2 regions of the Pseudomonas sp. MRSN 12121 genome follow, and region 2 is predicted to be linked to the other one. Evidence: predicted binding sites of a transcription regulator. Region 2 holds the regulator's gene; the other holds the start of a gene.
What was found. The regulator sigma-54, encoded in region 2, starts transcription at its own class of promoters, with help from an activator protein. The targets are predictions, from matches to a motif close to ANTGGCATNNANNTTGCTNT.

Region 1 (5,202 bases), 410 kb from region 2:
GATCTCCGACCTCGGCGGCCCGACCGCGAACATGTACCGCATCGCCTGCAAGAGCCCGGAAATCGAATCCGCGTGCCGCAAGCCGTCCTGCGTGTTCCCTGGCATCTGCCCGAACCTGAACACCGACCATTCGTCGCTGATCCAGCTGTATCGCAGCGCCCGCGCCCTGCCAGGGGTGAAGAAGATCCTCATTGCGTCCGGCCTGCGCTACGACCTCGCGGTCGAGTCGCCGGAGTACGTCAAGGAGTTGGTGACCCACCACGTCGGCGGCTACCTGAAGATCGCCCCGGAACACACCGAGGAAGGTCCGCTCAACCAGATGATGAAACCGGGCATCGGCACCTATGACCGGTTCAAGCGCATGTTCGAGAAGTATTCCAAGGAGGCGGGCAAGGAGCAGTACCTGATCCCGTACTTCATCGCCGCGCACCCGGGCACCACCGACGAAGACATGATGAACCTGGCCCTGTGGCTCAAGGGCAACGGTTTCCGCGCCGACCAGGTGCAGGCGTTCTACCCCTCGCCGATGGCGTCCGCCACCGCGATGTACCACTCGGGCAAGAACCCGCTGCGCAAGGTCACCTACAAGAGCGACGGGGTGACCATCGTCAAGAGCGAGGAGCAGCGCCGCCTGCACAAGGCGTTCCTGCGCTATCACGATCCGAAGGGCTGGCCGATGCTGCGTGAAGCCTTGCAGCGCATGGGCCGTAGCGACCTGATCGGGCCGGGCAAGCACCAGCTGATCCCGCTGCACCAACCGTCTACCGACAGCTACCAGAGCGCCCGTCGCAAGAATTCGACGCCGGCTGGCAGCCACAAGGTGGCCAAGGAAACGACGAAGATCCTCACCCAGCACACCGGCCTGCCACCGCGCGGCAGTGACGGCAGCAACCCGTGGGACAAGCGCGAACAGGCCAAGGCCGCGGCGATGGCGCGTAACAAGCAGGCCGCCAAGGAGCGCGCCGATGCGTCCAAGGGCAAAGGCAAGAAGCCAGCCCGCAAGCCGGTCGTGCCCCGCTAAGGTCGCGCCCGCCACAATGCACAACGCCAGCCTTCGGGCTGGCGTTGTGCATTGTGGCGCTTGGGTTTGATAAGGTGCGCCCCCGCACTCACTCAAGGAAGAGCCCCGTGTCACGACGCAGGAAAACGCCGCAACAACGGCAGGTCGAAGAGCAGCTGTTGCGCCTCAGGACCGCCGAATGGCTTGCCTGGCAGCCCTATGTACGGCGTTTCGGGCTCATTCACATCGCGGTGATGATGCTCACCCTGTTCAGCATTTCCCTGGCGGCCGCACAGGTGCCACACCTGTATTTTCCTCGGGATTACCAGGCCACCCACTACGCGACACTGGCGATGTTCGCTGCCGGCCTGCTGATCAGCCTGAGTTTTCTGCTGGTGATCCGCGGTTTTGCACGCGCTGCCTGGGCGCTGTTCGCAGTGCTGGTGGCGTGCCTCGCCTGCGCAGTACTGGTGCTGCTGGACACCCGCCAGCGGCTGTTCCCGGCCCTTGTCTTGGGGCTGCCGCTGGTCGGGCTGTGGCTGATGAGCACCCGGCGTTATCAGCGCGGGCTCAAGGTGCTGCAAGTGGCGGCGCGCAAACGCCGGCGCCTGCAACGCCTGGAGGCGGACCTGAAGCGGGTGCGCTGAGCCGGGCCTGGTGGACGACTCGGTTGGCCGTGGCGCCTCATCGAGGTGCAGCCTGGCGAGGATGGGGCAGGCGCTGCGCTATTTCGGTGCCTGGGCAGGCGCTGGCGGTCCGGGTGGGACTGGGCGCAGGCTCTGGCATAAGTCTTGCCCTTTCAGCGAGGCCCAGGTTGGCCGTGGCGATCCTGCTTTCGCATATCCGGATGTCATGTGTCTGCGCTAACCTGACTGACCTTGCCGCTCGCCGAGCTTGCCATGCCTGACCTGCTTGCCCATTACCCGCTGACGGCGGATACCTACCACGAGCTGCTCGACGCCAGCGGCACGGTACGCCCGCATTGGCAGCGGCTCTTCGACCAATTGCAGCGCAGCACGCCGGCGCAGTTGCGCCAGCGTCAGGCGCTGCTCGGCCGGCAGATCCAGGAAAATGGCGTCACCTACAACATCTACGCCGACCCCAAGGGCGCCGATCGCCCCTGGGAGCTGGACCTGCTGCCGCATGTGATCGCCGCCGACGAATGGCAGCAGCTGGCTGCCGGGATCGCCCAGCGGGCCCGCCTGCTCAATGCGCTGCTGGCCGACCTGTATGGCCCGCAACGCCTGATCAGCGAAGGCCTGCTGCCGGCCGAACTGATTTTTGGCCATAACAATTTTCTCTGGCCGTGCCAGGGTATCCAGCCGCCGGACGCGACCTTCCTGCACCTGTACGCGGTCGACCTGGCTCGTGCCCCGGACGGGCGCTGGTGGGTCACCGCCGACCGCACCCAGGCGCCGTCCGGTGCCGGCTATGCCCTGGAAAACCGCATGATCGTGTCCCGGGCCTTTCCCGAGCAGTACCGCGACCTGCAAGTGCAGCACCTGGCCGGATTCTTCCGGACCCTGCAGCAAACCCTGGCCGACCAGGCGCCACGGGACGCCGAGGCGCCCTTGATCGTGCTGCTGACCCCGGGGCGCTTCAACGAAAGCTATTTCGAGCACCTGTACCTGGCGCGCCAGCTCGGTTATCCGCTGGTGGAGGGCGGCGACCTGACGGTGCGCGACGCCACCGTCTATCTCAAGACCCTGAGCGGCTTGCGCCGGGTACACGCGATCATGCGCCGACTCGACGACAGCTTCTGCGACCCGCTGGAGTTGCGCACCGACTCGGCCCTCGGCGTACCAGGCTTGCTGGAGGCGGTGCGCCGGGGCCGGGTGCTGGTGGCCAACGCCCTGGGCAGCGGGGTGCTGGAGTCGCCGGGCCTGCTGGGGTTCTTGCCGAAGATCTGCGAGCAGCTGTTTGGCGAGGAACTGATCCTGCCGTCCATCGCCACCTGGTGGTGCGGCGAGGCTCCGGTGCTGGCCGAGGCCCTGGAAAAGCTCCCGCAGTTGTTGATCAAGCCGGCGTTCCCGTCCCAGAGTTTCGCCCCGGTGTTCGGCGGCGACCTCAGCGAACCGCAGCGCCAGGTCCTGGCCGAGCGCATACGGGCCCGGCCTTACGCCTATGTCGCCCAGGAACTGGCGCAACTGTCCCAGGCACCGGTCTGGCAGGCCGAAGACGGGAAGTTGCAACCGCGGGCCATTGGCATGCGTGTGTACGCGGTGGCCAGCCGCGACGGTTACCGGGTGCTGCCGGGCGGCCTGGCCCGGGTGGCGGCGGTTGCCGATGCCGAAGCGGTGGCGATGCAGCGCGGCGGCGCCAGCAAGGACACCTGGGTGCTGGGCGAGCGTTCGCCCAGCGGCGAACAGTGGAAGGGCCAGCGCAGCATCGGCGTGCACGACCTGGTGCGCAGCGACCCCTACTTGCCGTCGCGGGTGGTGGAGAACCTGTTCTGGTTCGGTCGTTACTGCGAGCGTTGCGACGGCAGCGCACGGCTGTTGCGGATCATGCTGGCGCGTTACCTCGACGGCAGCGATCCGCAGGCCCTGCAGGCGGCGGTCGAACTGGGCGAGAGCCTGATGCTGTTGCCGGACGCCGGCGAACTGCCTGAGCGCTTGCTGGCGGCCCTGCGTGGCGCCGATTGGTCTTTCAGCCTGCGCTCCGATCTGCAGCGCCTGCAGTGGGCTGCGTCCCAGGTGCGCGGCAAGCTCTCGCGGGAAAACTGGCAGGCGCTGGTCGAATTGCAGCACGACGCCCTGGCGCTGGAGGCCGGCGAGCCGGATTTCGGCGAGTTGCTGGACTTCCTCAACCGGCTGGTGATGTCCCTGGCGGCGCTGTCGGGGTTCGCCCTGGACGATATGACGCGCGACGAAGGCTGGCGTTTCCTGATGATCGGCCGGCGCATCGAGCGGTTGCAGTTTCTCAGCAGCAGCCTGGCGGCCTTCCTGCGCGGTTCCGGCGCATTCGACCAGGCCGGGCTGGAGTGGCTGCTGGAACTGGGCAACAGCAGCATCACCTACCGTTCGCGCTACCTGGCGGTGGCGCAACTGATCCCGGTGCTCGACCTGTTGCTGCTCGACGAACAGAACCCGCACGCGGTGCTGTTCCAGTTGAAACTGGTGAGCCGCACCCTCAACCGCTTGCACGACGACTTCGGCGTACCGCGCGAGGTGGCCCTGTCAGGCCTGGTGGGGCGCCTGGCAGCGTTCGACCTGGGCTGCCTGGAACATCCGCTGTTCGGCGAGGCCAGCGTGCGCGCGGCGCTCGAAGGCCTGGCCGACCTGCTGCAGGGCATCGCCGACGCCAGCGGCGAGGTGTCCGACCGCCTTGCGTTGCGGCATTTCGCCCACGTCGATGGGGTCAGCCAACAAACGGTGTCTGTCTGATGAACGCTCACTACCAGGTCTTTCACGATACCCACTACCACTACGACAGCCCGGTCTCCCTGGCCCAGCAACTGGCGCACCTGTGGCCGCGCGCCTGTTCCTGGCAGCGTTGCAGCCGCCAGGAACTGCTGATCAGCCCCGAACCGAGCACGCGCCGCGATGAACGGGATGTGTTCGGCAACCCGCTGACCCGGCTGGCGTTCGAGCGGCCCCATGACGAGTTGCTGGTCAATGCGCAACTGACGGTGGAGGTGCTGGCCCGGCCGCCGCTGGATTTCGCCCGGTCGCTCCCCTGGGACGCCACCCGCAGCGCCTTGAGCTATAGCGGTCAGGCGCTGTCCGCACCGTTGCTGGAGGCTTGCCGCTACCGCTTCGAGTCGCCCTATGTGCATCTCAAGCGCCGCTTCGTCGAGTTTTCCGCCAGCTGTTTTCCCGCCGGCCGTCCGGTGTTGCTCGGGGCGCGGGCGTTGATGGAGAAAATCTTCAGCGAGTTCACGTTCGATGCTGCGGCCACCCAGGTGGCGACGCCGTTGCTGGAGGTGCTGGAGCGGCGGCGCGGGGTGTGCCAGGACTTTGCCCACCTGATGCTGGCGTGCTTGCGCTCCCGGGGGCTGGCCGCGCGTTATGTCAGCGGCTACCTGCTGACCCAGCCGCCGCCGGGCCAGCCCCGGCTGATCGGCGCGGATGCCTCCCATGCCTGGGTGTCGGTGTTCTGCCCGCAGCTTGGCTGGGTGGATTTCGACCCGACCAACAATGTGCAGCCGGCGCTGGAGCACATCACCCTGGCCTGGGGCCGGGACTTTTCCGATGTGTCGC
Region 2 (5,202 bases):
CTGCTCAAGGACGCCCTGATGGAAATGACCCGCAAGGGCCTGGGCATGACCGTCATCGTCGAGGCCGACGGCCGCCTGGCCGGGGTTTTCACGGACGGCGACCTGCGCCGCACCCTGGATCGCACCATCGATATCCATCACACCACCATCGATGAAGTCATGACCCTTCACGGCAAGACGGCCCGCGCCGAAATGCTGGCGGCCGAGGCCCTGAAGATCATGGAAGACAATCGAATCAACGCGCTGGTCGTAGTGGACAAGGAAGATCGCCCGATCGGCGCCTTCAACCTGTCCGACCTGCTGCGCGCGGGAGTCATGTAATGAGCACGGATCTGCTGCAACGCGGCAAGCACATCAAGCTGGCGGTATTCGACGTCGACGGCGTACTGACCGACGGTCGCCTGTATTTCCTCGAAGACGGCAGCGAGTTCAAGACCTTCAATACCCTCGATGGCCAGGGCATCAAGATGCTGATGGCCGCGGGCGTACAGACGGCGATCATCAGCGGACGCAAGACGCCGGTGGTCGAGCGCCGGGCGAAGAACCTGGGGATCCCCCACCTGTTCCAGGGCCGCGAGGATAAACTCGTGGTTCTGGACGGGCTTCTCGCCCAACTGGGCCTAAGCTATGAGCAGGTCGCCTATCTGGGCGACGACCTGCCGGACCTGCCGGTGATCCGCCGGGTGGGGCTGGGCATGGCCGTGGCCAATGCCGCCAGCTTCGTCCGCGAACATGCCCACGGCATCACCCAGGCCCGCGGCGGCGAAGGTGCCGCCCGTGAGTTCTGCGAACTGATCCTGCGCGCCCAAGGCAGCCTTGAAGCGGCCCACGCCGCCTACCTATAGAGCCTCCCATGCTGAGCAAAAAGATTCGCAACATACTGATCTTCGGCATCATCACCGCGCTGTTCCTGGCGGTGGGATACTGGAACATCAGCCCGGAACGCTTCCTCGACAAGCCGGTCGTGCAGGTCGACGAAAGCGCCATCGACTACTACGCCATCAACGCTCACAGCGTGCAGTACCTGCCCGACGGCAAGCTGCAGTACGAAATGACTTCCGACAAGGTCGAGCACCTCAAGGCCACCGAGGTAACGCTGCTGACCAACCCGGACCTGCACATGTATCGGGGCACCGCCTTTCCCTGGCACGTCCAGAGCGAGCGCGGCGAAGTCAACCCGGACGGCACCGAGGTGGAGCTGATCGATTCGGTACGAGTTGCCCGCACCGACGAGAAGAATCGCAACCTGTTGATCACCACGACCCGCATGACAGTATTCCCGCAGAAGCAATATGCGCAGACCGATCAAGACGTTAGAATCGACGGAGCCGGCGGCGTGACGACTGGCAAGGGAATGAAAGCGTATTTGAAAGACGGCAGGATGAACCTGCTATCGAACGTAAGAGGACAGTATGAGGCTCGTTAAAACCCTCCCTATTTTGCTCAGTCTGGGCGCAGCACTGGGAAGCGTGAGCGCCTGGGCTCTGCCGAACGATAGCCAGCAACCCATCCGCATCCAGGCCGACGACGCTCAACTGGACGACAAGAATGGCGTAGCCACCTACCGGGGCGACGTGATCATCACCCAAGGCTCGATGAAGGTCACCGGCAACACCGTGACCATCACCCGTACCCAGACCGGCGATATCGACGTGGTGACTTCGGTGGGCAACCTGGCCTACTTCGAACAGCTGCAAACCCAGGGCGACACCAAGCCTGTCCAGGGCTATGGCGTTACCATCCAGTACCACGCCGCGCAAAACCGTGTCGTACTGATCGACCGCGCCAAGGTCATCGACAAGGACGGCAACATCACCCAGGGCGAGAAAATCGTCTACGACACGAACAAGAAGCTGGCCAGCGCCGGTCGCGCCAACGGCAGCAAGGTCACCGAGTCGCGTCCACGGATCGACATGGTCATCCAGCCGAAAAAGAAAACCGACGAGAAGGCCCAGTAATGGCAACTCTGAAAGCCCAGCACCTGGCCAAGAGCTACAAGAGCCGCCAGGTCGTGCGAGATGTCAGCCTGTCCATCGACAGCGGCCAGATCGTCGGCCTGCTCGGCCCCAACGGCGCCGGCAAGACCACCTGTTTCTACATGATCGTCGGCCTGGTCCAGGCCGATCAGGGACGCATCCTGATCGACGACCTGGACGTCAGCCACCAGCCGATGCACGGCCGCGCGCGTGCCGGGATCGGCTACCTGCCCCAGGAAGCCTCGATCTTCCGCAAGCTCTCGGTAGCCGACAACATCATGGGCATCCTCGAGACCCGCAAGGAACTCGACAAGGCCGGACGCCGCCTGGAACTGGAAAGCCTGCTGCAGGAATTCCACATCAACCATATTCGCGACAACCTCGGCATGAGCCTTTCCGGTGGTGAGCGTCGCCGCGTGGAAATCGCCCGCGCACTGGCCACCGCTCCCAAGTTCATCCTGCTCGACGAACCTTTCGCCGGCGTGGACCCTATCTCGGTGGGCGACATCAAGCAGATCATCCACCACCTGAAGGCCAAGGGCATCGGCGTACTGATCACCGACCACAACGTCCGCGAAACCCTGGACATCTGCGAAACCGCCTACATCGTCAACGACGGTCAATTGATCGCCGAAGGCGACGCCGAAACCATCCTGGCCAACCAACTGGTCAAGGAAGTGTATCTGGGCCATGAGTTCCGCCTGTAAGCCCTGAGGTGTTTGGCTGGTCGCCAGAGCGCCCGCCCCAATAAAACCCTGCTGTTTTTATTGTTACAGCGCTCTAGGCAAACACTTCAGTTTCAGGCATATAATTTGCTTATGTTTGGCGCTCACGCGCCCTGTAGTGGATGGCGCATGTGCGCCGGCTAATAAGGTGTTAAGCCCCTGCCATGAAACCATCGCTAGTCCTCAGAATGGGCCAGCAGCTGACGATGACCCCGCAGCTGCAACAGGCCATCCGCCTGCTCCAATTGTCGACCCTGGACCTGCAACAGGAAATCCAGGAGGCCCTGGAGTCCAACCCGATGCTCGAGCGCCAGGAAGAAGGCGACGACTTCGACAACACCGATCCGCTGGCCGACAGCACCGAACAGAAACCCAATACCGATATCCAGGAAACCTCCTACCAGGAAACCGCTCCGACGGTGGACAACCTCGAGGACGGTGAATGGAACGAGCGCATTCCCAACGACCTGCCGGTCGACACCGCCTGGGAAGATGTCTACCAGACCAGCGCCAGCAGCCTGCCCAGCAACGATGACGACGAGTGGGACTTCACCACCCGCACCTCGGCCGGCGAAAGCCTGCAGAGCCACCTGCTCTGGCAGTTGAACCTGGCCCCCATGTCGGACACCGATCGCCTGATCGCCGTCACCCTGATCGACTGCATCAACAACCAGGGTTACCTGGATGAAACCCTCGAAGAGATCCTCGAGGCCTTCGACCCGGAGCTGGATATCGAACTCGACGAGATCGAGGCCGTCCTGCACCGCATCCAGCAATTCGAGCCGGCCGGCATCGGCGCCCGCAACCTCGGCGAATGCCTGCTGCTGCAACTGCGCCAGCTGCCTGCCAAGACTCCCTGGCTGACCGAAGCCAAGCGCCTGGTCACCGACTTCATCGACCTGCTCGGCAGCCGCGACTACAGCCAGCTGATGCGCCGCATGAAGCTCAAGGAAGACGAGCTGCGCCAGGTCATCGAGCTGGTACAGAGCCTCAATCCCCGTCCGGGCTCGCAAATCGAATCCACCGAAGCCGAATACGTAGTCCCCGACGTGATAGTGCGCAAGGACAACGAACGCTGGCTGGTGGAACTGAACCAGGAATCCGTGCCGCGCCTGCGCGTCAATCCGCAGTACGCCGGCTTCGTGCGGCGCGCCGACACCAGCGCCGACAACACCTTCATGCGCAACCAGCTGCAGGAAGCCCGCTGGTTCATCAAGAGCCTGCAAAGCCGCAACGAGACCCTGATGAAAGTCGCCACCCAGATCGTCGAGCATCAGCGCGGCTTTCTCGAGTACGGCGACGAGGCGATGAAACCGCTGGTCCTGCATGACATCGCCGAAGCCGTCGGCATGCACGAGTCGACGATTTCACGAGTGACCACGCAAAAATTCATGCATACCCCACGGGGCATTTATGAACTGAAATACTTTTTCTCCAGCCACGTAAGTACCTCCGAAGGCGGCGAATGCTCGTCCACGGCGATCCGCGCGATCATCAAGAAACTGGTCGCCGCGGAAAATCAGAAAAAGCCGTTGAGTGACAGCAAGATCGCTGGTTTACTGGAGGCACAAGGCATTCAGGTAGCCCGTCGTACCGTCGCCAAGTACCGCGAATCCCTTGGGATTGCGCCTTCCAGCGAACGGAAGCGGTTGATGTAACCGGCGGGCTCGCCATAGCGTTCCAGTGGCAGGTCAATCGACCTGCCGCTTTATGCACTGGCAACGAAGGAGAAGCTGTATGCAAGTCAACATCAGTGGACACCAACTGGAAGTGACCGAACCTCTGCGCGCTTACATCGGCGAAAAACTCGACCGACTGGAGCGGCACTTTGACAAGATTACGAATGTGCAGGTAACGCTGGCCGTCGAGAAGCTGAAGCAGAAAATCGAGGCCACGCTGCACATCCACGGTGGGGAAGTCGTCGCCAATGCAGAACATGACGACATGTATGCCGCAATCGACTTGCTCACGGACAAGCTTGACCGCCAACTGAAAAAGCATAAGGAAAAGCAACTCCACCTTCTCCAAGGCACGGGTCGCTAACACTCCCCTCCCATGATCCGACTTGAAAGCATCCTGACCCCCGGCCGTTCCCTGGTGAACGTGCCGGGCGGCAGTAAAAAACGCGCCCTCGAACAAATTGCCAACCTGATCAGCCGCGAAGTGCCGGATCTGGAGATGCAAGATGTCTTCGAAAGCCTGATTGCCCGTGAAAAACTGGGTTCTACCGGTTTTGGCAACGGCATCGCCATTCCACACTGCCGCCTCAAAGGCTGTGAGTCGCCCATCAGTGCCCTGATGCACCTGGACGCTCCCATCGATTTCGACGCCATCGACGGCGCACCGGTCGACCTGCTGTTCGTGCTGCTGGTCCCGGAAGCCGCCACCGATGCCCATCTGGAACTGCTTCGGCAGATTGCCAGCATGCTTGACCGCAAAGAGGTGCGCGACAAACTGCGCAGCGCCACCAGCAACGAAGCCTTGTACAAGGTTGTCCTGGA

Region 1: TO66_RS02815 (circularly permuted type 2 ATP-grasp protein) is a predicted target of sigma-54. The motif match lies at 1,779-1,798, and genes of this name have one in related genera.

The regions. Positions count from the first base shown of each region.
Region 1 is NZ_CP010892.1:644,112-649,313, forward strand. Features, by position in the region: gene TO66_RS02805 (YgiQ family radical SAM protein) at 1-1,021, shown strand, start outside; gene TO66_RS02810 (hypothetical protein) at 1,129-1,647, shown strand; gene TO66_RS02815 (circularly permuted type 2 ATP-grasp protein) at 1,900-4,386, shown strand; gene TO66_RS02820 (transglutaminase family protein) at 4,386-5,202, shown strand, end outside.
Region 2 is NZ_CP010892.1:1,058,878-1,064,079, reverse strand. Features, by position in the region: gene TO66_RS04730 (KpsF/GutQ family sugar-phosphate isomerase) at 1-321, shown strand, start outside; gene TO66_RS04725 (HAD family hydrolase) at 321-845, shown strand; gene lptC (LPS export ABC transporter periplasmic protein LptC) at 854-1,426, shown strand; gene lptA (lipopolysaccharide transport periplasmic protein LptA) at 1,413-1,958, shown strand; gene lptB (LPS export ABC transporter ATP-binding protein) at 1,958-2,683, shown strand; gene TO66_RS04705 (RNA polymerase factor sigma-54) at 2,866-4,359, shown strand; gene hpf (ribosome hibernation-promoting factor, HPF/YfiA family) at 4,439-4,744, shown strand; gene ptsN (PTS IIA-like nitrogen regulatory protein PtsN) at 4,757-5,202, shown strand, end outside.